3 regions of the Streptomyces sp. NBC_00490 genome follow, and region 3 is predicted to be linked to each of the others. Evidence: predicted binding sites of a transcription regulator. Region 3 holds the regulator's gene; each other region holds the start of a gene.
What was found. The regulator HspR, encoded in region 3, represses chaperone genes until heat shock. The targets are predictions, from matches to a motif close to TTGAGNNNNNNNNNCTCAA.

Region 1 (10,177 bases), 2.8 Mb from region 3:
GGGCATGACGCTGCTCCTTCCTGGACTGCGGGTTCTCCTTCAGCGTGCCACACGGAGCCCGCCGAAGCCCTGGTCAGCCGGGTTCTCTTGCCCGGTGTGCCCCTTCGTCGTCTACGGTCCTCGTATGACCACCACTGCCGCCGACAAGGGCGTCGGCCCCCTGCTGCGGGCCTGGCGCGAACAGCGCCGGGTCAGTCAGCTGGAACTGGCGCTGCGGGCCGACTCCTCCGCCCGGCACATCAGCTTCATCGAGACGGGCCGCTCCCGGCCGAGCGAGGAGATGGTGCTGCGGCTGGCCGAGCATCTGGACGTCCCCGTACGGGAGCGCAACGCGCTGCTGCTGGCGGCGGGTTACGCCCCGCACTACTCGCAGACCCCGCTGGACGACCCGGCGCTGGACTCCGTGCGGGCGGGCATGGAGCGGCTGATCCAGGGCTACGAGCCGTATCCGGCACTGGTGCTGGACGCGATGTACAACGTGCTCGCGGCCAACCGGGGCATCCTCATGCTGCTCGACGGCATCCCGGAGTCGCTGCTCGAACCCCCGCTGAACGCGATGCGGCTGACGCTGCACCCCGAGGGCATGGCCCCCCGGATCCGCAACCTCGGCGAGTGGCGCGGGCATCTGCTCGCGCAGATGGAGCGGCAGATCGCGCTGCACCGCTCAAAGCCGCTGCGGGAGCTGTATGAGGAGGTGGCGGCGTATCCCGTGCCGGACGCCGGTTCCGGTGAACCGCTGGAAGACGCACCGTACTTCGCGCTGCCGATGCTGATCGAGCACGAGGGCCGGGTGCTGTCGTTCATCTCCTCCATCTCCACCTTCAACACCCCCATGGACGTGACCGTCGCCGAGCTGGCCATCGAGACGTTCCTCCCGGCCGACCCGGCGACGGTCAAGTACCTTCAGTCGCTGATGTCCTGACGGGCCTTCAGGGCCATGTACTGGAGGACGGCGAACCCGGCGACGGTCAGGGCCTGCACGACGGTCCACACGGCGCCCGCCGTCGAAGGGGCGAGCCACAGGACCAGGGCGACGCAACTCACCGCGGTCCAGGCGAGGTTGATCTCGACGACGGCCCGGACCGGCAGCGCGGCCGGGCGGGCCCGGTTGGCCAGCAGGCCGACGGCCGCGGCGTACACCGCGAGGAACGTCCCGAGTGCGAGCAGCAGCGTGGAGTCGACCCCGAACAGGACGCCCAGCGGCCCGGAGAGGGCCAGGTAGGCGAGGGCGTTCGCGCCGGTGACGACCGCGTCGAGGGCGAGGAAGCGCCGCAGCGCGGTGTGCGGGTCGCCGGTGCGGACAAGAGCGGACAGCTGGGTGGCGGACATGGCGAATCACCCTCCGACGGGGTCAAGTTGAGGCGGGGAGAAAGGGCGGTACCCGGGTTCCGGACCGGAGTGCGCCGGCCCGGAACCCGGTGTCACCACGATCCCGCCCCGGGCCCGGCCGGTCGATTACCCCCGAAGTAATGCCACACGTGGTGAGCGCCTCACCCCCGCCCCTGTGAGACCGGAAGCGGAACGTGGCACACTGCCCTGCAGACTTCGGCGCGTAGGGGAGGCGTGGCGTGAGTGAGCGGCGGCCTGCGCCCACCGTGGGTCAGGTGGTGCTCGGCAGACGGCTCCAGGAGTTGCGGGAGGCGGCCGGGCTCAAGCGCGAGGAGGCCGCGAAAGTCCTCCGTGTGGCTCCCGCGACCGTACGGCGCATGGAGATGGCCGAGGTCGCGCTGAAGATCCCCTACGTGCAGCTGCTGCTGTCCACGTACGGCGTCGCGGAGGAGGAGACGGACGCCTTCGTCGCGCTGGCCGAGGAGGCGAACCAGCCGGGCTGGTGGCAGCGGTTCCACGATGTGCTGCCGGACTGGTTCAGCCTGTACGTGAGCCTGGAGGGTGCCGCCCGCATCATCCGCTCCTACGAACCGCACTTCGTGCCCGGCCTGTTGCAGACCGAGGCGTACGCCCGCGCCGTCATGGAGGCGGGCACGATCGCGCAGCAGGGCTCCGACACCATCGAGCGGCACGTGTCCCTGCGGATGACCCGGCAGCAGCTTCTGGAGAAGCCCGATCCGCCCCACCTGTGGGTGATCATGGACGAGACGGTGCTGTGCCGGCCGGTCGGACGGGGCGGCGAGATCATGCGGGAACAGCTCGACAGGCTCCTGGAGTTCGCCGAGCGCGACCGGGTCACCCTGCAGATCGCGGAGTTCGCCGCGGGTCCGCACCCGGGGACGTACGCGCCCTTCTCGCTGTTCCGTTTCGCCGAGCCGGAACTGCCCGACATGGCGTTCACCGAGTATCTGACCGGCGCCCTGTACCTGGACTCGCGCGCGGAGGTCTCCGCGCATCTGGAGGTCCTGGACCACATGACGGCGCGCGCCGCGTCGGCCGAGCGCACCAAGAAGATCCTGCGGGAGCGCCGCGCGACGTATTGAGCCACGCACCACTCGGGCCGCGCACGGCAACCTTCCCGTCATCCCCGACGACTTGCGAGCAGACCCCGTCAGGCACCGCGCACCGAGGAGAAGACACCGCATGACCGGATCCGGATCCGAAGCCGCGCCCACCACCGTCGACACCAGCCGGCCGCACCCGGCGCGGGTGTACGACTGGTGGTTGGGCGGCAAGGACAACTACCCGGTGGACGAGGCGCTGGCCCGCAGGATCCTCGCCACGGACGACACCGCGGTGCGCGGGGCGCGCGCCAACCGCCGGTTCATGCACCGGGCGGTGCGGACGGCCGCCGAGGCCGGGATCCGCCAGTTCCTGGACATCGGCACCGGCATCCCCACCGAGCCGAACCTCCACCAGGTGGCCCAGGAGGTCGCCCCGGAGTCGAGGGTCGTGTACGCCGACAACGACCCGATCGTGCTCCGGCACGCCCAGGCGCTGCTGCACAGCACCCCCAAGGGCGCCACGAACTATGTGCACGCCGACGTCCGGGACCCCGGCACCATCCTGCGGCTGGCCGCGCAGACCCTGGACTTCGCGCGGCCCGTCGCGCTGTCCCTGGTGGCGCTCACCCACTATCTGGACGACGAACCCGACGGCGACGACGTGTACGGCCTGCTCGCGCGGTACGTCGCCGAACTCGCGCCCGGCAGCTTCGTGATCCTGTCCCAGGTCACCCCCGACCTCAGCCCGGAGGCGATCGCCAGGGCCGCGGAGCACTTCCGGGCCGGCGGCACACCGTTCTACCCGCGGTCGCTGGCCGAGTTCTCGCGGTTCTTCGACGGTCTGGAACTGCTCGGCCCCGGCGTGATCCCGGTCTCCGGCTGGCGCCCGGCCCCCGAGGACGTCGCCGCCCAGGCGGAGGGCATCGTCCCGGTCTACGCGGGGGTCGCCCGCAAGCCGTGACCTGACCCCAGGGGTGCCGCCGACGGGCGCGCTCCCCTGCCCGGCCCTGGCTTCGAGGGGCACGGGCCGGCAAGGGTGCGCAGGTGACCGACACCCGGGCCCCGCCCTCGGAGCCGGGTGCGGCGCCACTGCGGGCCGGCAGGCGCTTCCGGCCCGGCACGCCCTCGTCCGACCCGCGCGGGCATCGGGACGGCGCTGATCACGTTCGTGCCGTACAGCCGACCGGTGCACATATTCAGACCGGTGCCGTACCTGTTCCGCCCGTATGTCGTGTGCCGCGGCCGCGACCCCGAGGAGTTGGGGCCGCGGCCGGAACGGCGGGTCGGGAGAAGACGGGCGCGTAGTCCGTCAGCCGCCCTCGATGTGGCCGGCCGGGGCGGCGCCGCCGTCGACGTGTCCGTCCGTGCTGTTCTCGTGGTGGCCGACCGGGGCCGCGTCCACGGACCACTCCCAGTTGTCCGGCGTGTCCCCGCCCCCGGCCACACCCACGGCCGCGGCCCCCGCCAGCAGCGAACCGGCCGCCAGAGCCGCTAACCGTGCGCGTCGTGTCCTGTGGTCACCCATGCTTGTGTCCCTCCGTGAAGCCCGCTGCGGCCGGCCTCTCAGGCCGCCCCGCCCTTGGGGTCCTTGTCGTCGTCGACGATCTCCGCGTCCACGACGCCTTCCTCCTCGGGAGACGCGGGCTGCTGGTCGGTGGGTTCCGACGGGGCCTGGGCGTACATCGCCTGGCCCATCTTCTGGCTGACGGTGGCGAGTTTCTCGACGCCGGTGCGCAGCGCGTTCGTGTCGGGGTTCTGCTCCAGGAGCGTCTTCAGCTCCGAGATCGCCGACTCCACCTCGGACTTGGTGTCGGCGGGGACGCGTTCGTCGTTGTCACGGATGAACTTCTCGGTCTGGTAGACGAGTTGCTCGGCCTGGTTGCGGGTCTCGGCCGCCTCCCGGCGGTTGCGGTCCTCCTCGGCGTACTGCTCCGCGTCCCGCATCATGCGGTCGATGTCGTCCTTGGGCAGGGCCGAGCCGCCGGTGACCGTCATCTTCTGTTCCCGGCCGGTCGCCAGGTCCTTGGCGGAGACGTGCATGATCCCGTTGGCGTCGATGTCGAACGCCACCTCGACCTGCGGGACGCCACGCGGCGCGGGCGGCAGCCCGGTCAGGTCGAAGACGCCCAGCTTCTTGTTGTACGCGGCGATCTCCCGCTCGCCCTGGTACACCTGGATGCCCACCGAGGGCTGGTTGTCGGTCGCCGTCGTGAAGATCTCCGAACGCCGGGTGGGGATCGTGGTGTTGCGCTCGATGAGCTTGGTCATGATGCCGCCCTTGGTCTCGATGCCCAGGGACAGCGGGGTGACGTCGAGCAGCAGGACGTCCTTCACGTCGCCGCGGATGACGCCCGCCTGGAGGGCCGCGCCGACGGCGACGACCTCGTCCGGGTTGACGCCCTTGTGCGGGTCCTTGCCGGTGAGTTCCTTGACGAGGTCGGTGACGGCGGGCATCCGGGTCGAGCCGCCGACGAGGATGACGTGGTCGACCGCGGCGAGCTTGATGCCGGCGTCCTTGACGGCCTGGTGGAAGGGGGTCGTGCAGCGGTCGAGCAGGTCGGCGGTCAGCTCCTGGAACTGGGCGCGCGTCATCTTCTCGTCGAGGTGCAGGGGGCCTTCGGCGGAGGCGGTGATGTAGGGGAGGTTGATCGTCGTCTCCGACGAGCTCGACAGCTCGATCTTGGCCTTCTCAGCTCCCTCGCGCAGCCGTTGCAGCGCCATCTTGTCCTTGCCGAGGTCGACGCCGTACTGCCCCTGGAACTTCTTCACCAGGTGCTCCACGACCCGCTGGTCCCAGTCGTCGCCGCCGAGATGGGTGTCGCCGTTGGTGGCCTTGACCTCGATGACGCCGTCGCCGATCTCCAGCAGGGAGACGTCGAAGGTGCCGCCGCCGAGGTCGAAGACGAGGACGGTCTGCTCCTCGCCCCGGTCCAGGCCGTAGGCGAGCGCGGCGGCCGTCGGCTCGTTGATGATCCGCAGCACGTTCAGGCCCGCGATCTCCCCGGCCTCCTTGGTGGCCTGGCGCTGCGTGTCGTCGAAGTACGCCGGGACGGTGATCACCGCGTCGGTGACGTCCTCGCCGAGATAGGACTCGGCGTCCCGCTTCAGCTTCTGCAGCACCCGCGCGGAGAGCTCCTGCGCCCGGTAGCGGGTGCCGTCGATGTCCCCCTGGTCCGGGAAGCGCCAGCTCCCGTCGCCCATGTACCGCTTCACCGAACGGGCCGTCCGCTCGACGTTCGTCACCGCCTGCCGTTTGGCGACCTCCCCGACCAGCACCTCGCCGTTCTTGGCGAAGGCCACGACCGACGGTGTGGTCCTGGCCCCCTCCGCATTGGCGACGACTGTGGGGTCGCCGCCCTCCAGGACTGCCACCACGGAGTTCGTGGTCCCCAGATCGATCCCGACCGCGCGTCCCATCGCTGTCCCCTTCCGCCAGGGCACTTCCCGGACTCCAGCACAAAACTTGAGTGCGCTGTTGTCAATGCCGCGTACCCATGCCGGGTACCCGGAAATGCGCGCTGCCGCGCCCCTCACGAGGGGGACGCGGCAGTGCGGGACGTACGGGTGTCAGGCGAGCTTCGCCGACAGGGTGATCGGTACGGCCTTGAGGGCCTGGCTGACGGGGCAGTTCACCTTGGCCTGCTCCGCCGCGGCGACGAAGCCGTCCTCGTCGAGGCCCGGCACGGTGCCCTCGACGGTGAGGTGGATGCCGGTGATGCCCTCGCCCGGCTGGAAGGTGACGTCGGCGGAGGTGAGGAGCTTGGTGGGCGGGGTGCCGGCCCCCGCGAGGGCGTGCGAGAACGCCATCGAGAAGCAGCTGGAGTGGGCGGCCGCGATCAGCTCCTCGGGGCTGGTCTTGCCGTTGGCCTCCTGCGTGCGGGCAGCCCACGTCACCGGCTGCTCGGCGATGGCGCCGGAGGAGTCGAAGGTGACGACTCCGTTGCCCTCGAGCAGGTTGCCTTCCCAGACGGTGTGTGCGGAGCGCGTGGTAGCCACGGTCAGTCCTTTCGTGTGGTCCCGGTTCCGGGTGATGCACCCCATCCGATCACACTCGGGCGCGGCTCACCCTGAAGACCGGCCCGCGCGGGCTGAACGGCAGCCGCGCGCCCTCCGGGATCAGATACGCGTGTTCGCGCCGCACCCTCAGCACATCGCACCAGCCGTCCGTGATCACCAACACGGGCGCGCCGGGCGGGAAGTCGTCGGCCCGGTGCAGCAGGTCGATCCCGGGCTGCAGGACCGTACCGCCGCGACCGCGCACCCGGACCCGGCCCGCGATCTCGGTGACCGGCAGATAACCGGCGTCGTGGGGGGCCGCGTCGCAGAACACGACGCGCGCCGCCGGTACGTCCCGGGCCTCGGCGTACGAGGCGATCGCGCCGAGCGCCTTGCCGAGCAGGGTCCGGTCCATGGACCCGGAGGTGTCCAGGACGACGCCGAAGGTGCAGCGGGCGATCTCCTCGGGCGGGAAGTACCGGCCCGCGCGCGGGATGTCGGGGGTGGACGACTGGCGGCGGGAGGGGCGCGCGTACGTCCGCAGGGGTTCAGGGCGGGGCACGAACTCGTCGAACCAGCGCGCGAGTTGGGCGTCCCAAGGCAGTGGTGGGTGGCTGAGTGCGCGGATCTCCTCGACCAGACCGCCGGGCAGGAACCCGCGTGACTGCTCCTGGTGCAGGTCCAGGCCCATGCCGAGGCCGCGGCGGTAGAACTCGTCGAGGTCGACGTAGTCCCGGGGCGAGCCGAGCGGGCCGCCGAGGACGTCGCCGAGGCCCTTGCCGCGCAGGGTGCCCAGGCGGCGCATCCGGCGCATGTCGCCGGCGATACGGTCGTAGACCTCCTCCGCGGACAGGTCCTTCAGCCCGGGGTCGTGGAGCAGCCCGTCGGGCATCGTGCCGACCTGCATGTCGGCCAGCCAGCCGTTGATGACGTAGTCGCAGGCCACGTTGAACAGGTACGGGTCGCGGGTGCCGCAGCGGTCGCCGTGGCGCAGGGCGGCGTGCAGCATCTCGTGGGCGAGGACGAACCGCCATTCCTCGTCGTCGAGTTCGCGCAGCGGGTTGATGTAGATCTCGGCGAGTTCGGCGTTGACCGCGGCGACGGAGATGTCGTGGGCGCGGGCCAGTTCGGCGTCGGCGACCAGGGTGATACCGGCCGCGATGCCGCCGAGCAGCGGGTAGGAGGAGACGAACCAGCTCAACGCCCGCTCCCACGGCTGGAGTCGGGTGGAGCCGCCGCGCATCGACGCACGGCGGCCGCCCGCCACGTCCATGGCGGTGGCGACGGTACGGGTGAGGGCGTGCGCGAAGTCCAGCTGCCAATCCTTCGGGGCGCCGCCCGTCCACACGTCCCAGGGCACGAGCAGTTGGTCCGGTTCACGGCCCGCCGTGCCGCAGTGCTCGTACACGGGCGGGACGCCGTCGCGGCGCCAGCGTGCGGCGAGCTGTTCCTCGTCGCCGTCGGGGTAGGACGGCGGCAGGTCCTCGGGGGTGCGGCCGATGGGGAAGCCGAGCAGGAAGCGGTTGACGACGACGCAGCGGGCGGCCCGCTCCAACCGGTCGGGCTGGGTGCGGCGGCCCTCCTTCGCCGGGACGTGGCCGAAGCCGAGGTGGATGACGGCGTGGGCGATGGCCCAGGCCCAGTCGACGGGGTCGGCGCGCCGGGTGGGGTGGACGTGCAGGGTGCCGTCGGAGTCGACGCGGACCAGCCCGGAGGCGGGCGAGTGCGGGCAGTCCTGCTTGCGGCAGGTGCTGAACCCGATCGCGGCGAGGGCCCGGTTGGCCCGCACCAGCCGCATTCCCTCGGCGAAGGCCTCGGCCGCGAGGTCCTTCTTCGGCGGCTTCGCGGCGCGCGTACGGCTCACCGCCACGCCCCCTTCGCAGGGCTCACTGCCGCGCCTCCACCAGCCGCGGCATGTCACGGGCGGCCTCGACCAGGAACCAGGCGGGCAGCAGCGGGTTGCCGTCGGTGTCCGGGGCGATGACGCTCTGCGCGACCTCCACCGAGATCTCGGCGAGCTGCACGAGCAGCGACTTGGCGCGGTACGCCGTCTGCTGGGCGGACGCGGAGAGGTGCTCCTTGCTGGCGGGCAGCTCCTTGACCAGACGGCCGCGGAAGGACTCGGCGAGGTAGTACAGGAGGTCGCGGTCCGCCATGCGGTGCGGCCAGCGGGCGTCGCCCTTGATGATCGCCTCGATGCCGTACTGGCCGCGCACGATCTTGACGTAGCCGCAGAACGCGACGGCGTGCGCGGGGGTCAGCGTGCCGTGCGCGATCACCTTCAGCGTCTCCTCGTCGAGGCCGTGGCCGAAGGAGTGCAGGGCGTCGGAGAGCATGTGCCAGGAGCGGGGCGTGGAGAACGGCTCCTCGGTCTTGGGCGGCTTGGACCACAGGTGGTCGGGCCGGTCGATGAGGTGGTCCAGGACCCAGGGGTGGATGCCGTTGCCCGCGGCCCACACGAGCCAGTCCTTCGCGGAGGCCTCCAGATGGACATGGGCGAGCCGGTTGACCAGCGCGGAGGCGATGGGGCGGGCGAGGGCGTTGTCGGTGGCCCGGTTGCCGGCGCCGATCACGATCGAGCCGGCCGGGAGGTCGTAGCTGCCGATACGGCGGTCCAGGATCAGCGAGTAGAACGCCTTCTGCACATCCGGGCTCGCCGCGTTGAGCTCGTCCAGGAACAGGCAGTACGGCTCGTCGCGGGCGATCGCCTCCGGCGGGCAGAACACCGAGCGTCCGTCACGGATCTGCGGCACGCCGATCAGGTCCTCGGGAGCGAGCTGGGTGCCCAGCAGACTCACGCACTCCAGTCCCAGGGACTCGGCGAACTCCCGTACCAGGGAGGACTTTCCGATGCCGGGGGCGCCCCAGATGAAGACCGGCCGCACGGTCGCGAGACCGAGCAGCAACTCCGGGATCCGGGCGGGAGTGACGGTGACGGCAGCCTGCACGCAGTGGCTCCAGGGAATGTTCGAGAAGGGCGCGCTGGTGCGCGGGGTCCGATGCGAACAGTGTGTGTGCCGCCGCCACGGGACGCACACGATTTTCCGGGCCCGCGGCGCGTGGGGCGTACCACCGGAGCCGCTCACGGGTGGGACGGGCCGGCACATGCGGGGTGCGCGGCAGTGACCGGAATGTGCCCTGGGCAAAGCCGTGCCGCGGTGACACGGTGTGCGCGGTCCTCCGTGTGAGCCGCTCCTCCGTTCATGGGGGTATGGAGGAGCGGCGGACGCCGAGGACTAGGCCGCGCGCCGCTCCTCGTCCTGACGGGTCGTCAAAGGCACCTGGGGGCCGTCGGATTCACGCAGCCACCGGCTCAGGACGCGGTGGACCTGCTCGGCGCCGACGAGTTCCTCGGTGTCCGCCACGGGCGCGGACAGGACGACGGGCGACAGCAGGAACGGCCGGCCCTGGGCGCCGCCGAGCCCGCCGTGCGAGCCGATCTGCTCCTCGAAGGCGAGGACTTCGCCGTCGATCGGGTCGTACCAGGAGTTGACCATGATGTCGGCGGTGTGCGCGAAGCCGTGCGTGCGGCGTACGACGTCGGCGGCGCCGGGCCCGAAGGCGGCCAACGGGCCCGGTTCCTCGTCGAGTCGGTCGACCGGGATCTCCGTACCGAACGGGCCCAGCACCACTCCCCCGTGCTCCTGACTGCGGACGAGGAGGAAGCCGATGCCGGGGTGGTTGGCGAGCGTGGTCAGCAGGGCGGGGTGACGGGCGTCGATCTCCTCCTTGGTCATCCGGTGGGGCACGTCCGGGAAGGAGACCAGGCCGAGGTTGCCGGAGGCCAG
Region 2 (10,177 bases), 1.2 Mb from region 3:
TCTCGACGGACGCTGGGGAGGTCGTCGCGTCGAGCGGGGCGTCGTGGCTCACGGCCATGAGGCACTCCTGGGGGACGGGGGCGGCTTCGTTGCGCGCCGGCCCGCTCAGGGAAACAGCAAAACCGAGTGGGTACTAGGTTTTGTTCGCGTGGGCAGAATCACGCCGCACATGGCTTGAAATATGGGGCGTTTGACACGTGTAACCATCGGTCCGGGCGTCGGTTATCGTGACGGGCATGGAGCCCAAGGAGAGCACCCGCACCGGCAAAGCCGCAGGCCGCGGCAGCTACGCGGTGGGTGACGAACGACGCTCGCGCATCCTCGACGCCGCCGTCGAACACTTCGCCCAGTGGGGCTTCCACGCCTCCTCCCTCGCCCGTATCGCCAAGGACGTCGGCATCACCCAGGGCGGTCTGCTGCACCACTTCCGCAGCAAGGAGGACCTGCTCGTACAGGTTCTGGAGCGCACGGAACGGCAGGACAAGGAGCGGTTCTTCGCGGAGGAGTCCGGCACCGCGGTGCAGTGCTACGCCAACCTCGTCCGCCTCCACGAGCACAACGCCGCACGCCTCGGCCGCACACGGATGTTCAACGTCCTCCTGGCGGAGGCGGGCGATGTCGGTCATCCCGCGCACGCGTACTTCGTACGGCGGTACGCGGAGCTCGTCGAGGTCATGTCCGCCGCCTTCCGGCACGCGGTCCAGAGCGGTGAGCTGAGGCCCGGCACGGATGTCGTGGCCCTCGCGGAGGAGACGGCCGCCGTCATGGACGGGCTCCAGCTCCAGTGGGTGCTCGACCCGAAGGGCTTCGACATGGTCGGGCGGTTCCGGCAGTACGCGGACCGGCTGCTGCGGGCGGTCACCGTGGAAGGGATCGGGCTGCCGGACGGTTCTTGAGAAGTACCTGTGAATCGGGGCCCGCGTGGCGCCGGTCACAGACACGGGGGCGGCGGAGTGCGAAGGCTGGAGCGACACGGAAGGAGCGCCTCACGGTGGAACGCAGCGAGGTCGCCGCGCGGGCTTCTGAGGACAGGGCGGGGACGACGTCCGTGCCGGACAGCGCATCGGGCCTGCTGGACGGGGTGCCGAAGCAGCGCGGGCCGGTTCCTGTCCCGGCCGCTCTCCCGGTCGCCGTGGCCGCCCCCGAGGTCCGCCCGAGGATCCGCCCGTGGCGGCTGTTCCCCACCCCCACCGGGACGCCGTTCACCTTCGGTTACGCCGCCGTCCTGGCCGTCACCTCGCTCGTCACGGAGTACGCCGACCCGTCCCTCGTCCACACCCTGCTCCAGGGCTCCAGTACCGACGTGGCCCACCTCGTGCGCACGCCCGTGCTCGTCCTGTTCGCCAGCGCGCTGTGGATCGCGGGCGGGATCGCGTCGCCGTACGTCCTCGGCTTCCTGCTGGTCATGACCGCGCTGGAGCGCCGGATCGGCGGCCTGCGCGCGGCCGGCGTCTTCCTCCTCGGCCATGTCCTGGCCACCCTCGCGACCGAGGTCCCGGTGGGCCTCGCCGTCCTGGCCGGCCACCTCCCCGACACCTCCCTGCACCGCCTCGACTACGGCATCAGCTTCGGCGTCGCCGCCGCGACGGGCGCGCTCGCCGGACTGCTCCCGCCATGGCTGCGATGGCCGCTGCTGGGCTTGTACGGGGCGATGCTGGTGCAGGACCTGCTCGCCTTCACCGACCCGATGACCGAGTGGGGGCACCTGATGGCCCTGGCGATCGGGGTGGCGACCTGGCCGGTGGTCCGGCGCTGGTACGGGCTTCAGGTCCCGGGCGCGGCCACCGCCGCATAGTCCCCGGCCGCGCCCGGCTCGGCGCGGACGGGCCGAACACCTGGTCTCCGGCGGGGCGGGTGCGTCGGGAGCGCTGGACCGTCCTCGGCCTTACCGACCAGGGCCATGCCGACGCGGGCGGCCACGGCGGCCGGACGACCGAGGAACGCACGGCCGTCATCCGGACCGGAACTGGTCGCCGGCACCGCGCAGATCCTCCCGCCTCACGCCGTGCGGGGCGGGTTCCAGACGTACGGCGTGGTCGTCGTCACCGGCTCGAAGCCGAGGCGGCGCAGGATGGGGGCGCTGTCGTCGGAGGCGTCCACGTGCAGATACGTGACGCCGCGCGCGGTCGCGAGGGCGGCGCGGGTGGCGACCAGGGCGCGGTAGATCCCCCGGCCCCGCCACTCGGCGAGCGTGGAACCGCCCCACAGGCTCGCGAACGCCGTGCCCGCGCGGAAGGCCAGCCAGGCCGCGCAGACCACCTCGCCGTCCGCCTCGGCGACGTAGACCGCGATCTCGTCGGGAGCGGCGGCGACCCGGCCGATGAGGTCGTCGGCGAGCCAGCTGCGGTCCTCGCCCCAGACGGTGGACTCCATGGCGGCGACGCGGCGCATGTCGGCGTCCGTCGTGACCCGCCGCAGGGTCACACCCTCCGGCAGGACGGGCTCGCGTACGGCCATGTCGGCCGCGCGCCCGATCAGCACCGTCTCCCGCTCCTCCGGCAGGAAGCCTGCCGCGCGGAGCCGTTCGGTGAGGTCGGCCGGGGTGTCGTGGCCCCGGGTCTTCCACTCCACGGCCTCGCCGCGCGCCGCGAAGAAGTCCCGCTGCGAGGCGATGAGCCGGTCCAGTGCGTCCCCGTCGACGCCGAGTTCGCGCGGCCCGCTCACAAAGCCCCGGAACTGTCCGACGATCCGCAGCAGCGGGCCGTCCTTCTCGTACGTCACTCCGGCGGGCGGGGTGGGCGGCGCACCGCGCATCTGGTCGTCGTAGGCGGCGAGGAAGATCTCGGTGTCGGTCACGGCACGACCGTACGGCGTCCGGCACAGGAGGCAACCGGTTTTGCGCGGCGCCCTCAGCCGGTGAACTTCGCGCTGGTCAGTGGCGCGGTCACCGTCCAGCCCAGCGACTCGTACAGCCCCCGGCCCGCGGGCGTCCCCGCCAGGACGCAGAGCTCCACGCCCTGTTCCGAGGCGGCCCGCTGGAGGGTGTGCATGACGACCGTGCCGAGGCCCTTGCGGCGGTGCAGCGGCGAGGTCTCGATCTGGTCGACGACCGCCGTCGCGCCGGTCGGGGCGAGCTGGCCGCGGGCCGCCCAGGAGCCGTCGGGGGCGGCGAGCATGGTGCGGGTGACGCCGCCGCGGGACCAGGTGCGCAGACGGTAGCCGTCGGGGACCGTCGGCCGGTCGGGTGCGGTGGTCAGGGGGAGGGCCATCAGGTAGCCGGGCTCGGGGTCGATCCACCAGCCCTCGCCGAGCCAGCCGCCGACCACGCTCGGATCCCGGAACACCTTGAGCCACACACCGGCGCCGGTGACCGCCCCGGCCACCTTCCGCACGGCCGTCTCCTCGACGCCGTCGCCGACCGCGCCGAACACATGCCGGGCGACATGTCCGTCCGAGCCCACGTCGATCGTGCACCCCCACGCCTCGACCACCGGCGGGGCCGCCCCGCGCGAGAGCACCCAACCGTCCACCCATGCCCGTACGAGCCGGTCCATGGCACCCCTTCCGGTAACGAATGAAAGCCGTCCGGGGTTATTACAGTCGCAGGTCACGCTTCCCCGCAGATGTGATCGCTCACAGCGAACGCGTCCCGGGGAACAATCAAGGGCTCACGTGCATTGAGTCGGCATAGCTCAACTTGAGTGCCGAAGGGGAGATCATGGCTTCGACGTCCACACCGCTCACTCTGCCCGTGCTGCCGCTCGACGACGAGGTCGTGCTTCCCGGCATGGTCGTACCGCTCGACCTGAACGATCCCGACGTACGCGCCGCGGTGGAGGCCGCCCAGGCCGCCGCCCGGTCCGAGCCGGGCAAGCCCAAGGTCCTGCTGGTGCCGCGCATCGACGGCACCTACACCGGTACCGGCGTCCTCGGCACCGTCGAGCAGGTCGGCCGGCTGGCCGACGGCGACCCTGGCGCGCTCATCCGCGGCCGGGGACGGGTGCGCATCGGTGCCGGGACCACGGGGCCGGGTGCCGCCCTCTGGATCGAGGGCACCCGTATCGACGAGACCACGCCCGAGCCGCTGCCGGGCCATGTCACCGAACTGGTCAAGGAGTACAAGGCCCTCGCCACCGCCTGGCTGCGCAAGCGCGGCGCCTGGCAGGTCGTGGACCGCGTCCAGGCCATCGACGACGTCTCCGCGCTCGCCGACAACTCCGGCTACTCGCCCTTCCTGACCACCGACCAGAAGGTCGAACTGCTGGAGACCGCCGACCCGGTGGCCCGCCTCAAGCTCGCGACCCAGCACCTGCGCGACCACCTCGCCGAGCAGGACGTCGCCGAGACCATCGCCAAGGACGTCCAGGAAGGCGTCGACAAGCAGCAGCGCGAGTTCCTGCTCCGCCGCCAGCTGGAAGCCGTGCGCAAGGAGCTGCGCGACCTCAACGGCGAGAAGGACGGCGAGGAGTCCGACGACTACCGCGCCCGCGTGGAGGCCGCCGACCTGCCGGAGAACGTCCGCGAGGCGGCCCTCAAGGAGGTCGACAAGCTGGAGCGGTCCAGCGACCAGTCGCCCGAGGGATCCTGGATCCGGACCTGGCTGGACACGGTGCTCGAACTCCCGTGGAACGAGCGGACCGAGGACTCCTACGACATCCAGGGCGCCAAGTCGGTCCTGGACGCCGAGCACGCGGGCCTGGAGGACGTGAAGGAACGGATCACCGAGTACCTCGCGGTGCGCAAGCGCCGCAACGAACGAGGGCTGGGTGTGGTCGGCGGCCGCCGTGGCGGCGCCGTCCTGGCGCTGGTCGGCCCGCCCGGCGTCGGCAAGACGTCCCTGGGCGAGTCCGTCGCGCACGCCATGGGCCGCAAGTTCGTCCGCGTCGCCCTCGGCGGGGTGCGGGACGAGGCCGAGATCCGCGGTCACCGGCGTACGTACGTCGGCGCGCTGCCCGGCCGGATCGTCCGTGCCGTCAAGGAGGCCGGGTCCATGAACCCGGTGGTCCTGCTCGACGAGATCGACAAGGTGGGCTCCGACTTCCGGGGCGATCCGGCGGCCGCCCTGCTGGAGGTCCTCGACCCCGCGCAGAACCACACCTTCCGGGACCACTACCTGGAGGTGGAGCTGGACCTGAGCGACGTGGTCTTCCTCGCCACCGCCAACGTCCTGGAGGCCATCCCCGAGGCCCTGCTCGACCGTATGGAGCTGGTCCGCCTCGACGGCTACACCGAGGACGAGAAGGTCGTCATCGCCCGTGACCACCTGCTCCCGCGCCAGCTGGAGCGGGCCGGCCTCGACAAGGACGAGGTGACCCTGGACGAGAGCGCCCTGCGCAAGCTCGCCGGCGAGTACACCCGCGAGGCGGGCGTCCGCACCCTGGAGCGGTCCATCGCACGGCTGCTGCGCAAGGTCGCGGCCCAGCACGAACTGGGTGAGCGCAAGCTGCCGTTCACCGTGACGGACGAGGAGCTGCGGGGCCTCATCGGGCGCCCGCACCACGTGCCGGAGTCGGCGCAGGACCCGGCGGAGCGCCGTACCGCGGTGCCGGGTGTGGCGACGGGCCTGGCGGTCACGGGAGCCGGCGGTGACGTGCTCTTCGTGGAGGCGTCCCTGGCGGACCCGGAGACGGGTGCGGCGGGTCTGACCCTGACCGGCCAGCTGGGTGACGTGATGAAGGAGAGCGCGCAGATCGCGTTGAGCTTCCTCCGCTCGCACGGCGCCGAACTGGAGCTGCCGGTGGGCGACCTGAAGGACCGGGGCGTGCACATCCACTTCCCGGCGGGCGCGGTGCCGAAGGACGGCCCGAGCGCGGGCGTCACGATGACGACGGCACTGGCGTCGCTGCTGAGCGGGCGGCTGGTGCGGACCGACGTCGCCATGACGGGCGAGGTCTCGCTTACGGGCCGCGTGCTGCCCATCGGCGGTGTGAAGCAGAAGCTGCTGGCCGCGCACCGGGCGGGCGTCACCACCGTCATCATCCCCAAGCGCAACGAGCCCGACCTGGACGACGTCCCCGCCGAGGTGCTGGACAAGCTCGACGTCCACGCCGTGACGGACGTCCGCCAGGTCCTGGAGCTGGCGTTGTCGCCGGCCGTGGCCGGGGCGGCGTCGGAGGTTCCGGTGGCGGCGTGACGGACGCCATCGGATGAGGTGAAGGCCCGGGTTCTCGTGAGGGAGGCCCGGGCCTTCGCCGTACCGGGGAAGGGGTCAGCCCTTGGCGAGCGCCTGCACCCTGTCGAGCGCCCCGTTGAACCGGTCGTGGTCGCCGACCGTCGGCCCGGACGAGGTGTACTGCCACATCGTGTAGGTGCTCCACCCGGCCGGCAGGGTGCCCGCGGTCGAGGCATAGCGGGCGATCCAGAGCGGGTTGGCGGCGAAGCCGGCGTAGTTGCCGGTGCACTGGGTCCACCAGCTGGTGGAGGTGTAGATGACGGCGTCGCGGCCGGTGCGGGCCTTGTACTGGTTCAGGAAGTCACGGATCCAGCTCACCATCGCGCTCTTGGTCTTGCCGTAGCAGGAGTCGCCGTACGGGTTCCACTCGATGTCGAGGGTGCCGGGCAGGGTCCTGCCGTCGGCGGACCAGCCGCCTCCGTGGTCGACGAAATAGTTGGCCTGCGTTGCGCCGGTCGTGGTGTCCGGGGTCGCGAAGTGGTACGCGCCGCGGATCATGCCGACGCCGTAGGAGCCGCTGTACTGCTGGGAGAAGTAGGGGTTCGTGTAGTACGTCCCCTCGCTCCCCTTGGTGTAGGCCCACCGGACCCCGCTGTTCCAGAGGGTCGTCCAGGCGACGTTGCCCTGGTAACTGGCCACGTCGACGCCCTCGGTCTGGGCGGCGCGGGTGTCGGCGGGCAGGCCGCCCTGTCCGTCGTGGGCGACGACGCCCATGCCCATGCGGGCGGTGCCGCGGGTCGGTGTGGCGGTGGCGTCGGGCGACTCGGCGGCCGACGCCGGGGCTATGGACAGCAGCGCGAGCACGGCGGTGAGGACGCCGGTGAGGAACAGCGGGCGAGGGCGGGGCGATCCGGGTCTGTGCACGGGCATGGCGTGCCTCCGAGGGTTTCGATGATGCTCGGTGGGGGACACCCGGCCGGGGTGTATGGCGTGGGCATGCCAGTCAGCGCCTGGTCAAGAAGCTACGCACGTCGACGAGCGGGTGGGAAGAGGGACCGGTTGCTGCCGTTGGTCTAGCCCTGCGAAATACTTACCGAGCTGCGGTGACGGCGCAATTTGGCGGAAACTTTCAGGACCGGGAAGACCGAGGCAGGGGCTGACGTGCACCAAGACGGGAACGACGGCGGACACGGAGACGGGCCCGAGGGGCCCAGGACTGGTCTGGACCAGCCCGAATTCCTGGCGCTGGAACGCGAGTTGACCGTGCTCCTGCGGCGCGCCCGGGCCAACCAGGGCGAGATGGCACGCGAAGTCCACCCCGACCTGGAGTCCGCCGCCTACGGACTGCTGGTGCGGCTCGAGGAGTCCGGACAGCAGCGCGCCACGGAACTCGCCGCCTACATCGGCGTCGGCAAGGCCACCATGTCCCGCCAGTTGCGCGCCCTGGAGACCCTGGGCCTCGTCACCCGCGCCCCGGACCCCGCGGACGGACGCGCCTGGCTCGTCGAGCTCACGGAGGAGGGACGGTCCCGGGTCGGGCGGGTACGGAACGCGCGACGGGCGCGGTACGCGGGCCGGCTGGCGGACTGGAACCCCCGCGAGGTGTCCGAGCTCGCGCGGCTGCTGCATGAGCTGAACCGGGGCACGGAGCGCTGACCCGGCCGCCGGACGGCAGCCCGGCCCGCCTCACAGCTCGGCGTACACCACCGTCGCATCGTCATGCGTCTTGCTCCGCCCCAGATACATCCGCGCCTCCGCATCCGCGCTCTCCAGCTCCCGCACCCGCGCCACCAGCGCCCCCGCCCCGTCCTTCCGTACGAAGGTGAGGCAGTCCGTCCAGTCCCCCTCGCGGAACTTCTCCACCCACCGGGCCGCCCCGTCCGTCAGCGCGGCCAGGGACCGGACCGACGAACGCGGCAGCGCGCCCGTCACCGCCCGGCCCGCCACCGACGGATCGGCCGCGGCGGTGAAGAAGCCGCCCTCCATGTTGCGCAGGGTCGAGTCGATGAGGGCGTCCGTGGCCAGGGCGGAGCGGGGGAGGCGGGCGAGGCGGTCGTCGAGGACGGCCGTCACCGTGCCGTCCTGCGACTCCAGCAGCAGGGCCGAGTCCGAGAGGACCAGGTACTCCACCGTCCGCGCCGACCAGCGGGCGACGACCACCGTGGCCTGTGGTGTGCGTGGGTGAGAAAGGTCACAGGCGTGCGCGTGGGACTCGGAGGTACGAGAGACCGCGAGGCCCAATGCCTCGGTCAGCGGAACATCGGGGAGGGAAACGGTCAGTTCGGTCAGCGCGCCACCCAGTCGCGCCGTGAACCAGGGGACGGAATGCAGACACCCCGTCCCGCCCGTCGGCGGTGTGACGCCGTCCAGGACCACGAGCGCCCCGCCCTGTCCGGAGGCCGGAAGGGCGACGCTCGCGAAGTCCTCGTTGGGGCGGGCCCGGTCGCCGGGCTCCGAAACAAGTTCCGTACGCATCCGGCCAGTCTGCACGAGCCCTTCACGGTGTTCACAAAAGGCTGGCAATGGTTGCCGGACGGGCGCAGTCGCGCAGGTCAGGCGCCTGGTTTGGGAGGGATTGGTTCACTCCGGGAAGACGTGGTGGCGGATAATGCCATCGGTCGGCGGCGACGTCCAACCGGCCCGCCGGTCAAGGTCGCTGACCATGCCACCGGAACTTGCTCGCCAACTCCCGTCCGGGGTTCACTCCTTCGGGTGGCGGGTCGGGTGATGCGCGCCCGCTGCCCAGCGGCACTGGGAGGGTCGGGAAACGTACCCGGTGTGTGACTCCAGTTGACGGAGCGTCACCCGGGCCCATGGGTACACGAGTCAGGAATGCGAGCACCGGTGCAGAAGACGCGGCCACGTCGTACGAGCAAGCAGACGGCCCCCGCCGATCCCACCACCGCCGACGGTTCCGCCGTCGGCAAGGGCCGCCCCACCCACGTACGCAACCGGCTGATCATCGCCGCGGCCGTCGTGGCCGCCGCCATCGCCGGCGCCGGGGCCCCCTCGATCCTCGCCGCCTCGGGAGAACTGAGCGACTCCCAGGACCTGGTGACACTCGCCGAGCAGACCCAGGACGCCCTGATCCTCGCGCACTCGCTCGCCGACGAGCGGGACGAGGTCACCTCGTACGTCGCCGCCGGACGCGCCAAGTCCAAGGCCCCCTCCGAGCAGCGCGGCGCCCGCGTCGACCGCCAGGTCGAGGAGTTGCGCGCCGACACCGACACCCCCGCCGACCTCCGTACGGACCTCGACGGCATCGCCGCCCTGCGCCGCGCGGCGCTCACCGGCAAGAGCTCCGCCCTCGAGGTGCACCAGACCTACTCCGCGGCCATCAACGAGCTGCACCGTCTCGCCGAGCACCTGGCCGAGCAGATGCCGCCCCGCGCGGGCTCCGGCGCCTACGCGCTCGCCGAGCTGGACTCCGCCGTGCAGCAGGCCGCCGCCACCCGCGGCCTGCTGCTCGCGGCGCTCAACGTGCCCCGCACCACCCAGACGGTCACCGACCCCATCACCGGGATCGCCTCCACCGCCGTCACCTCCTCGGCCGCCGACACCAGGCAGCGCGACGCCCTCACCGCCGCCGCCCAGCAGGCCCGGCTGCGCTCCGACGCCGCCCTCGCCGACTTCCACGACACCGCTCCCGAAGCCGCGAAGAACAGCTTCGACTCCACGGTCACCGGCCCCGAGGTCAACTCCGCCGAGAAGTACCTCGCCGGCCTCACCGACCGGGCCACGCTCTCCGACGGCGAACTCGACACCAGCACCAAGAAGGCCGACGCCGCCCTCTCCGCGCGCGTGGACCTGATGCGCGGTGTGGAGTCGGCCCTCTACAACCAGCGCACCAAGGACCTCGCCCAGCTCCGCGACGACGACGTCACCGCGCTGGAGCTGCGCGTCGCCATCCTCGGCGCCCTCATGCTGCTCGCCGTCGGTATCGCCACCGCCATGGCCCGCACCCTGACCCGCCCCCTCGCCGTCCTGCGCCTGGGCTCGGCCCGGTTGGCGCAGTCCGAGGAGCCGACCACCGAGGAACCGGTCAAGTTCACCGGCCGCAACGACGAGTTCGCCCAGGTCGTCCGCTCCGTCAACGCCCTGCACGCGCACGCCGTCGCCGTCCAG
Region 3 (10,177 bases):
TCTTCTCCAGGTTCTTGAGCATCGTGCCCGCCTCGGACGGGAACGCGGACTCGATCATCACCTGGTAGCGGCGCATGTCGACGATGTGGTCGACGTGCTCGATGTCGACGGGGCACTGCTCGACACAGGCGCCGCAGGTGGTGCAGGACCACAGGACGTCCGGGTCGATGACGCCGTTCTCCTCGGCGGTGCCGATCAGCGGGCGCTCGGCCTCCGCCAGAGCCGCGGCGGGCACATTGGCCAGCTGCTCCTCGGACGCCTTCTCCTCGCCCTCCATCGTCTTGCCGCCGCCCGCCAGCAGGTAGGGCGCCTTGGCGTGCGAGTGGTCCCGCAGCGACATGATCAGCAGCTTCGGGGAGAGCGGCTTGCCGGTGTTCCAGGCCGGGCACTGCGACTGGCAGCGACCGCACTCGGTGCAGGTCGAGAAGTCGAGGAGGCCCTTCCAGGAGAACTGCTCGACCTGGGAGACGCCGAAGACGTCGTCCTCGCCCGGGTCGGTGAAGTCGATCGGCTTGCCGGCGGAGGTCATGGGCTGGAGGCCGCCGAGTGCGGTGGAGCCGTCCGCGTTGCGCTTGAACCAGATGTTCGGGAACGCGAGGAAGCGGTGCCAGGCGACGCTCATGTTGGCGTTCAGCGAGACGACGATCATCCAGATGAACGAGACGCTGACCTTGATGCCGGCGAAGAGGTAGACCAGCGTCTGGAGCGTGGAGACGTCGAGCGTCCGGAAGGCGGCGACCAGCGGGTACGAGGCGAAGAACGCGGCCTCGTAGTGGTCCACGTGGTGCATCGCGCCCTCGAGGCCGCGCAGTACGTAGATCACGATGCCGATGGTGAGGATGACGTACTCGACGAAGTACGCCTGCCAGGCCTTGGAGCCCGCGAAGCGGGACTTGCGGCCGGGGCGCGAGGGCAGGTTCAGCAGGCGGATCGCGATGAGCACGGCGATGCCGAGGCCGGTCATCACGGTGATGAACTCGACGTACATCTCCCAGGGCAGCCAGCCGCCGATGACCGGGAGGACGAAGTCGGCCTGGAAGAGCTGGCCCAGGGCCTGGCCCAGGATCGGGATCAGCGTCAGGAAGCCCATCGCCACGAACCAGTGGGCGAAGCCCACGATCCCCCAGCGGTTCATCCGCGTGTGGCCGAGGAACTCCTTCACCAGCGTCACACTGCGCTGGTAGGGGTTGTCGATCCGGGTCCCGGCGGGCAGGGGCTGGCCGAGCATGAAAAACCGGACGAACTGCGCGATGACGCGTGCGAACAATGCCGCGCCGACCACGGTCAGGACCAGCGACACGATGATCGCGGCGAGTTGCATGTCGGGGCTCCTCGGGCCTGCGATGGGGTTCTTTCGAGCGGGGTCGAGCGAGATTACTAAGCGGTAACTTATGCAGTTCTACGAGAGTACCCGCATCGTCTCTCGCACTGTAGCCAGGCGTGCGGTGATCTATGTCGCTGAGGGTTGCCTTAAGAACTGACCGTGTTATTCGTACCAAATTGATACATTCGCCCCTAATTTAGACCTGTGCTCTACGGGATCGCAGCCGCCACGACCGCCCTCCTCCTCTCCGCCGTCCTCACCGCACTGCTCCGCACGGCCGCCCTGCGGCTCGGGGTCGTCGACCGGCGGTGGCAGCACCGCAAGGTGCCGCTGTTCGGGGGTGTGGCGGTGGTGCTCGCGACCTGCCTGGTGGCGGTCGCGGGGGACCGGACCGGTGTCGCGCCCCTCGGCTCCGGCGTCGGCGGGCTGCTCGTCGCCGGGGCCGTGCTCGCCGCGCTGGGGCTCTTCGCGGACGTACGGCGGGTCAAGGCGCGGGCGCTGGTCGCCGGTACGGCGGTGGCGGCGGCCTGTGTCGTGCCGTACGCGGAGACCGGTGTCGCCGGAGGACTCCTCGCCGTCTGCTGGATCGTCCTCGTCACCGTCGGCTTCCGGGCCCTGGACCATGCCGACGGTCTCGCGGGGGCCGTCGGGGTCGTCACCGCCTTCGGGGCCGGCGCCTGTGCCGCGGCGGAGGTGATGGACGGGCTCGCGGTGCTGCTGAGCGTGCTGGCCGCCGCGCTGACCGGGTTCCTCATGCACAACTGGCCGCCCGCGCGCGTGGGGCTCGGTTCGTGCGGCTCGCTCTTCGCCGGGTTCGTGCTCGCCTCGGCCGCGGTGGAGACCCGGGCCGGCTACGGGCTCGGCTCCAGCGCGGCGGTGCTGTTCGCGCTGACGGCGCTGATCGCCGCCGAGGTCCTCCTGGTCGCCCTGACCCGCCGCGGCACCGGCCCCGGCCACCTCGCCCACCGGCTCAGGCGGCTCGGGCTCACCCCGCAGGGAGTGATCGTCGTCCTCGGTGCGGGAGCCTTCTGCGGGGTACTCGTCGGGGTCCTCGTGCACCTCGGGTGGCTCGCGGAGTCCGGGGCCCTCTGGGTGGCCGCGGGTGCCCTGATCGTGGTCCTCGCGCTCCTCCGTGCGAAGCCGTCCGCGCAGGTCAGAGCTCGGTTGCGTGTAAGGAACGGATAAGAGTTGAGCCTCCACGACTCAGGTCTGTTGACCGAGCGGCCGACGTCATGCACACTTGAGTCCGTTCCACTCAAGTCAGCTGGAGGAAATCACCATGGCACGTGCGGTCGGCATCGACCTGGGCACGACGAACTCGGTCGTCAGCGTTCTGGAGGGCGGCGAGCCCACCGTCATCACCAACGCCGAGGGTGCCAGGACCACGCCGTCCGTCGTCGCCTTCGCGAAGAACGGCGAGGTGCTGGTCGGCGAGGTCGCCAAGCGCCAGGCGGTCACGAACGTGGACCGGACCATCCGCTCCGTCAAGCGCCACATGGGCACGGACTGGAAGGTCGAGCTCGACGGGAAGCCCTTCAACCCGCAGCAGATGTCCGCGTTCATCCTGCAGAAGCTGAAGCGCGACGCCGAGTCGTACCTGGGCGAGAAGGTGACCGACGCGGTCATCACCGTCCCGGCGTACTTCAACGACTCCGAGCGTCAGGCGACGAAGGAAGCCGGCGAGATCGCCGGTCTCAACGTCCTTCGTATCGTCAACGAGCCCACCGCGGCCGCGCTCGCGTACGGCCTCGACAAGGACGACCAGACGATCCTCGTCTTCGACCTCGGTGGCGGCACCTTCGACGTGTCCCTCCTGGAGATCGGCGACGGCGTCGTCGAGGTGAAGGCCACCAACGGCGACAACCACCTCGGTGGTGACGACTGGGACCAGCGCGTCGTCGACTACCTGGTGCAGCAGTTCAAGGCCGGCCACGGCGTGGACCTCGCCAAGGACAAGATGGCCCTCCAGCGCCTCCGCGAGGCCGCCGAGAAGGCCAAGATCGAGCTGTCGAGCTCCACCGAGACCTCGATCAACCTGCCCTACATCACCGCCTCCGCCGAGGGCCCGCTGCACCTGGACGAGAAGCTCACCCGGGCTCAGTTCCAGCAGCTGACCGCGGACCTCCTGGAGCGCTGCAAGACCCCGTTCTTCAACGTCATGAAGGACGCCGGCGTCTCCATCAACGAGATCGACCACGTCGTCCTCGTCGGTGGCTCCACCCGTATGCCCGCCGTGGCCGAGCTCGTGCGCGAGCTCACCGGCGGCAAGGACGCCAACAAGGGCGTCAACCCGGACGAGGTCGTCGCCATCGGCGCCGCCCTCCAGGCCGGTGTCCTCAAGGGTGAGGTCAAGGACGTCCTGCTCCTCGACGTCACGCCGCTGTCGCTTGGTATCGAGACCAAGGGCGGCATCATGACCAAGCTCATCGAGCGGAACACGACGATCCCGACCAAGCGGTCCGAGATCTTCACCACCGCCGAGGACAACCAGCCCTCCGTGCAGATCCAGGTCTACCAGGGCGAGCGCGAGATCGCGGCGTACAACAAGAAGCTCGGGATGTTCGAGCTGACCGGTCTGCCGCCGGCCCCGCGCGGTGTCCCGCAGATCGAGGTCGCCTTCGACATCGACGCCAACGGCATCATGCACGTGACCGCGAAGGACCTCGGCACGGGCAAGGAGCAGAAGATGACCGTCACCGGTGGCTCCTCGCTGCCGAAGGACGAGGTCAACCGGATGCGCGAAGAGGCCGAGAAGTACGCGGAGGAGGACCACGCCCGCCGGGAGGCCGCCGAGTCCCGCAACCAGGGCGAGCAGCTCGTCTACCAGACGGAGAAGTTCCTCAAGGACAACGAGGACAAGGTCCCCGCCGAGGTCAAGACCGAGGTCGAGGCCGCCGTCGAGGAGCTGAAGACCGCGCTCAAGGGCGAGGACACCGCCGAGATCCGCACCGCCACCGAGAAGGTCGCGGCAGTCTCGCAGAAGGTCGGCCAGGCCATGTACGCCGACGCCCAGGCCGCGGGCGGCGCCGACGCCGGTGCCGAGGCCCCCAAGGCCGACGACGACGTCGTGGACGCCGAGATCGTGGACGACGAGCGCAAGGACGGTGCCGCGTGACCGAGGAGACCCCGGGCTTCGAGGAGAAGCCCGACGTCCCCTCCGGCGCGACCCCCGACGACGCCGAGCCGAAGGCCGCCCCCCAGGAGGGGGCGGCCCCGGCCGGGGACGCAACAGCACAGATCGCCGGTCTGACGGCCCAGCTGGACCAGGCCCGCAAGGCGCTCGAGGAGCGCACCGCGGACCTCCAGCGGCTCCAGGCCGAGTTCCAGAACTACCGCCGCCGCGTGGAGCGGGACCGGATCACGGTCAAGGAGATCGCCGTCGCGAACCTCCTGACCGAACTCCTGCCCGTGCTCGACGACATCGGCCGCGCGCGGGACCACGGCGAGTTCGTCGGCGGATTCAAGTCCGTCGGTGAGTCGCTGGAGACCGTCGCGGCGAAGATGGGTCTGCAGCAGTTCGGCAAGGAGGGCGAGCCCTTCGACCCGACCATCCACGAGGCCCTGATGCACAGTTACGCGCCGGACGTCACCGAGACGACGTGCGTGGCGATCCTGCAGCCCGGGTATCGCATCGGCGAGCGCACCATCCGCCCCGCGCGGGTGGCCGTCGCCGAACCGCAGCCGGGCGCGCAGACGGTCAAGGCCGAGGAGGACTCCCCGGCCGAGGACGACAAGGACAACGGCCCTGAGGAGGGCTGAGGTCACCACTGAGCGGGACACCAGGAAGGGGGCGCGTCGAGGATGAGCACCAAGGACTTCATCGAGAAGGACTTCTACAAGGTCCTCGGCGTCCCCAAGGACGCCACCGAGGCCGAGATCAAGAAGGCGTACCGGAAGCTCGCCCGCGAGTTCCACCCGGACGCCAACAAGGGCAACGTCAAGGCCGAGGAGCGCTTCAAGGAGATCTCCGAGGCGAACGACGTCCTCGGTGACCCCAAGAAGCGCAAGGAGTACGACGAGGCCCGCGCCCTCTTCGGCAACGGCGGCTTCCGCCCGGGGCCGGGCGCGGGCGGCGGCTCCTTCAACTTCGACCTGGGCGATCTCTTCGGCGGCGGCGCGCAGGGCGGTGGCGCCGGGGGTTCCGGCGGCTTCGGCGGCGGGATCGGCGACGTGTTCGGGGGCCTGTTCAACCGGGGCGGTACGGGCACGACCCGGACCCAGCCCCGGCGCGGCCAGGACATCGACACCGAGGTCACGCTGAGCTTCACCGAGGCCATCGAGGGCGCCACGGTGCCGCTGCGGATGTCCTCGCAGTCCCCGTGCAAGGCCTGCTCCGGCACCGGCGACAAGAACGGCACACCGCGCGTGTGCCCGACCTGTGTCGGCACCGGCCAGGTGGCGCGGGGCTCCGGCGGCGGCTTCTCCCTCACCGACCCCTGCCCGGACTGCAAGGGCCGCGGACTGATGGCCGAGCACCCCTGCCTGGAGTGCAACGGCAGCGGCCGCGCCAAGTCCTCCCGGACCATGCAGGTCCGCATCCCCGCCGGGGTGACGGACGGTCAGCGGATCCGGCTGCGCGGCAAGGGCGCACCGGGCGAGCGCGGCGGCCCGGCCGGCGACCTGTATGTCACCGTGCACGTCGACACGCACCCGGTCTTCGGCCGCAAGGACGACAACCTCACGGTCACCGTCCCCGTCACGTTCACCGAGGCGGCCCTCGGCGGCGAGGTGAGGGTCCCCACCCTCGGCGGCCCCGCCGTCACGCTGAAGCTGCCGCCGGGTACGCCCAACGGCCGCACCATGCGCGCCCGGGGCAAGGGCGCGGTCCGCAAGGACGGCACCCGCGGCGACCTCCTGGTCACCGTCGAGGTGAGTGTCCCGACGGACCTGACGGGGAAGGCTCGTGACGCCCTCGAGGCGTATCGCGAGGCGACCGCGGGTGAGGACCCGCGGGCGGAGCTGTTCCAGGCGGCGAAGGGAGCTTGATCGAGATGGACGGCCGTCGACGCAATCCGTATGAACTGACCGAGGAGACCCCGGTCTACGTCATCTCGGTGGCGGCCCAGCTCTCGGGCCTGCATCCGCAGACCCTGCGCCAGTACGACCGCCTGGGTCTGGTCTCCCCGGACCGCACCCCCGGCCGGGGCCGCCGCTACTCGGCCCGCGACATCGAACTGCTCCGCGCGGTGCAGGCGTTGTCGCAGGACGAGGGCATCAACCTCGCCGGTATCAAGCGCATCATCGAGCTGGAGAACCAGGTCGCCGCGCTGCAGTCCCGCGTCGCCGAGATGGAGGCCGCCCTCGACGGCGCCGCCGCGGCGATGCAGCAGCGGGAGGCGGCGGTGCACGCGTCGTACCGCCGTGACCTGGTGCCGTATCAGGAAGTGCAGCAGACCAGCGCGTTGGTGGTGTGGCGTCCCAAGGGGCGGCAGGACTGACGACGCGGGTATGTGAGAGGGGCCCGGAGGGATGAACCTCCGGGCCCCTTCACATGCGCGGGCTCAGAGCCAGGAGTCCCAGATGCCGTACGCCATCGGCGTGGACGCGGCCTCCGCGCCGGCGGCGTCCAGGCGGACGACGCGGTAGTAGTACAGGCCCAGCGTGTCCTCGTGGACCGTCTCGTCCTTGTGGAACACGGCGTCGTACATCGTGCCCTCGGTGAGGGTGACATAGGCGGCCGAGGCCGGGTCCCAGCGCTCCACGCGGTAGCTCGCGAACCGGCCGCAGTCGCCGAGGCCGGAGCTCTCGGAGCAGCCGACGTACAGCTCCGGGTACTGGTCCTCACGGATCTCGGTCCCCGTCCAGCCCGGCGGCCGGGTGTCGGGCAGGGTGACGGAGAGCTCGGCGGCGTGGAAGGCCTCGGGCCCCGCCCACCCGTCGATCAGGGGGGAGCCGTCCGTGGCGGCCACCTTGTAGGTGTGCGCGGCACCGTCGGGGACCGTCGGGCAGAGGATCTCGGTGTCGGCCAGGGAGTCGCCGGTCCAGCAGTTCTGGTCCCAGACCGTCTCGCCGGTCTCCGGGTCCGTGACGCCCTGCCACACCTTGTAGCCCGTGACGTCGTCGTCGGCCGGTGGCGTCCAGGTCAGGCGTACCCCGAGCGGGATCCGCTCGGCGGCCAGGTTCTGCACCGGGGCCGGGCGCTCGGTGTCCGGGGTGGTCGCGGTGGCGGCGGGGCCGGGCTGCGACTCGTGGCCGTACGGGTCGACCGTCACGACCGTGTAGTCGTACGTCGTCTCGGAGGCACCGGAGACGTCCCAGCAGACGCCGTTGATCTGCCGGGCGCCGGCGTAGTCGGGGGCGTCGCCGGTGTTCCAGGTCCAGTACGTCCTGGGGTCCGTCAGCGGCAGGTCCTGCGAGTCGTTGGGCTTGCAGGCGGTCACCGTGCTGCTCTCGCCGGTCGCCTTGTCGGTGCGGACGATCCGGTAGGTGAGCAGCGGCTTGTCCTCGCCGAAGGTCCACGGGTCGGCGCTGCTCCACTCGATCATCACCCCCTCGTCGAACCTGTCCGCGGTGGTGCTGAACGGGGCGATCGCCCCCGGCCGGTCCGCCATCGTCAGCGTGACCTCCACCGGGGCGGCCGCGTTGCCCTTCGCGTCCACCGAGCGCACGGCGTACCGGTAGCTGTCGGCGACCGCGACCAGCTGGCGCGGCACCACGTCGGTCCCGGTGGTGGTGGTCGGGGTGTCGCCGGTGGCGCCGGGCAGCGCGTCGAGCCAGCCGCCGGTCTCCGCGTCGTACTGCAGGACCTGGTAGGAGGCGGCCCCCTCGACGGGTGACCACAGCACGTGCGGAACGCCCGACCGGTACGCGACGCGCGCGTCGGCCGCGGTCGCGGGCGGTGTCCGGTCCGAGGTGGTGAAGGTGGCGGCGGGCGAGTACGCCGACCAGTTCCCGACGGCGTCCCGGGCCCGGCCCCGATAGGTGACCTTGCTGCCGTCGGCGGCGTAGCCGGTGTCGCAGATCGCGCCCTTGGTGCCGGTGTAGACGGTGGCCCAGGTGTTGGTGGCGGGGTTGAGGCGCTGCATCTCGTACAAGGCGATGTCGGCCTTGTTCGCCGCGGTCGTGACGAGCTCGGGGGCCGCGTAGGGCTGGTCCACCGGGCAGGCGTCCATCTCGACGAACGGCGCGGCGGGCGGGGTGGTGTCCACGCTGGTGACCGCCTGGTCGGCGGTGCCGGCCGAGACGTTGCCCGCCTTGTCGTGGGCGCGGACCTCGTAGTAGTAGCTCGCGCCGGTGGGCGGAGGGGTGTCCGTGTACGAGGTGGAGGTGGTCGTGGCGAGCGCCGTGCCGCCGAAGGAGGCGCCCTTGAGCCGCCGGTAGACCTTGTACCCGGCGAGGTCCATCTCCTTGTTCCTCGCCCAGGTGAGCTTGGCCTTGTTGCCGCTCTTGTCGTACGAGACGGAGATCCCGGCCGGGGTGAGGGGCTTGGTCTTGTCGACGGTGGCCGAGGTGCGGGGCGTGTAGCCGAACTTGACCTTGGCGGAGCCGGTCCAGTTGACGTAGTCGACGCGCAGGGTGTGCTTGCCGGAGGGGATGGTCACGTTGACGGTCTTGGAGACGGTCGACGAGACGTTCTTCCAGAGGTCGATTCTGCGGACGCCGTCGACGTAGACCCGGATGCCGTCCAGCCCGGAGGCGGCGAGGGCGAAGGGGCCGCCGGAGCCGAAGTCGCGGGTCACGGACCAGCGGACGCCGAAGTTGTTCGAGGGCAGGCCGGAGGCGGGGGCTCCGCTCCAGCTCTGGTCGATCGCGCTGTCGCAGTCCGTCTTCTTCGGGGTGCCGGAGAAGCTCGTGTTCGCGAAGAGCTGCCGCTTGAAGACCGGCGAGGCGCAGGTGGTCGCGGCGGAGGCGGGCGTGAGCGTGAGCAGGGTGCCCGCGGTGGCGAGGACGACGGCGGTCGCGGCAGCCGCGGTCGTACGTCTGGCTGGGTTCATGCGGTCCTTCGGTCCTGATTCGACGACGGGAGAGATCACCGTCGTCGAATCAGGACCGGCAAGGGCACCGATTGGTTGTACGAAGTTCCTCAGGGAAACACGTCGAAGACCAGGTCGGCGGCCGTCGCCCACATCGACTCCGCGCCCGTGCCGAACGCGGCGGCCAGCGCGTAGCCGACGGCCGCGTCCATGGCGTCCGGCTTGGCGTCCGACCGCCACTCGGCCGCCTTCACCTCGCCGCCGCCCCTCGAGTGGAAGTCGCCCAGCCGCCGCCCGTCGCGCAGGAGGCGGCTGTCCGGCATGGAGTGGGGCACCAGCCGCCAGTGCCGGCCCGCGTGCCGGACGTCGACCCGGTACGAACGCCGGATCAGCCGTCCCCGGCCGGGTGCCAGCGCGGCCGCCTCACCGCCGACGCTGAGGACGAGCAGACCGGCGTTCCGGGTACCGATGGGGGTCTCCCCGTCGTCCTTGGTGCCGGTCGCCCGGCTCAGCACGACCCGCGGTATCGCCTCACCCTCGACGACGACTTCACCCCGCCAGGAGTTCAGGCGGACGGTGAGCGGGCCGAAGAGGGTGTCCGTGACAGAGCTTTCGCTGATGGTCATACGGTCCTCGTGGGGTCGTCAGAAGTTCGGTGCTCTGACTGTCCAGTCGCCCGGGGGAGCGGGTTCGGTTCCATCGGAGGCCACGGCGGAGACGGTTCATCCGGTGTTCTCCGGGTCCGCGAGGGGCTCGGTGACCGTGACGTAGGAGAAGTCCTCGCCGCTGGTGAGACGTGAGTTGCCGGCTTCGTCCACGGCGACGACGGCCCAGCGGACGGTCTCGCCCCGGGGGTCGTAGATCTCGTGGGAGTAGTACAGGGTCGGCTCGTCCAGCCAGGGCTGCCGGACCTCGCCCCACAGTTCGTACTGCCAGTCGC

Region 1: the regulator HspR is predicted to act here: its motif matches at 5,857-5,875, upstream of dnaK (molecular chaperone DnaK).
Region 2: the regulator HspR is predicted to act here: its motif matches at 3,618-3,636, upstream of lon (endopeptidase La).

What each region holds. Positions count from the first base shown of each region.
Region 1 covers NZ_CP107869.1:8,343,906-8,354,082, reverse strand. The annotation lists gene OG381_RS38050 (4a-hydroxytetrahydrobiopterin dehydratase) at 1-6, opposite strand, end outside; gene OG381_RS38045 (helix-turn-helix domain-containing protein) at 125-922, shown strand; gene OG381_RS38040 (hypothetical protein) at 904-1,329, opposite strand; gene OG381_RS38035 (helix-turn-helix domain-containing protein) at 1,569-2,432, shown strand; gene OG381_RS38030 (SAM-dependent methyltransferase) at 2,533-3,354, shown strand; gene OG381_RS38025 (hypothetical protein) at 3,703-3,843, opposite strand; gene dnaK (molecular chaperone DnaK) at 3,957-5,810, opposite strand; gene OG381_RS38015 (OsmC family protein) at 5,961-6,389, opposite strand; gene OG381_RS38010 (vWA domain-containing protein) at 6,439-8,253, opposite strand; gene OG381_RS38005 (ATP-binding protein) at 8,276-9,337, opposite strand; gene OG381_RS38000 (alkaline phosphatase family protein) at 9,626-10,177, opposite strand, start outside.
Region 2 covers NZ_CP107869.1:6,784,122-6,794,298, forward strand. The annotation lists gene OG381_RS31125 (MFS transporter) at 1-58, opposite strand, end outside; gene OG381_RS31130 (TetR/AcrR family transcriptional regulator) at 237-896, shown strand; gene OG381_RS31135 (rhomboid-like protein) at 992-1,795, shown strand; gene OG381_RS31140 (GNAT family N-acetyltransferase) at 1,999-2,754, opposite strand; gene OG381_RS31145 (GNAT family N-acetyltransferase) at 2,850-3,494, opposite strand; gene lon (endopeptidase La) at 3,659-6,073, shown strand; gene OG381_RS31155 (lysozyme) at 6,149-6,982, opposite strand; gene OG381_RS31160 (MarR family winged helix-turn-helix transcriptional regulator) at 7,214-7,708, shown strand; gene OG381_RS31165 (protein phosphatase 2C domain-containing protein) at 7,739-8,527, opposite strand; gene OG381_RS31170 (sensor histidine kinase) at 8,897-10,177, shown strand, end outside.
Region 3 covers NZ_CP107869.1:5,550,254-5,560,430, forward strand. The annotation lists gene OG381_RS25225 ((Fe-S)-binding protein) at 1-1,321, opposite strand, end outside; gene OG381_RS25230 (MraY family glycosyltransferase) at 1,529-2,509, shown strand; gene dnaK (molecular chaperone DnaK) at 2,604-4,439, shown strand; gene grpE (nucleotide exchange factor GrpE) at 4,436-5,083, shown strand; gene dnaJ (molecular chaperone DnaJ) at 5,126-6,310, shown strand; gene OG381_RS25250 (heat shock protein transcriptional repressor HspR) at 6,316-6,762, shown strand; gene OG381_RS25255 (PA14 domain-containing protein) at 6,826-9,258, opposite strand; gene OG381_RS25260 (hypothetical protein) at 9,348-9,863, opposite strand; gene OG381_RS25265 (fibronectin type III domain-containing protein) at 9,960-10,177, opposite strand, start outside.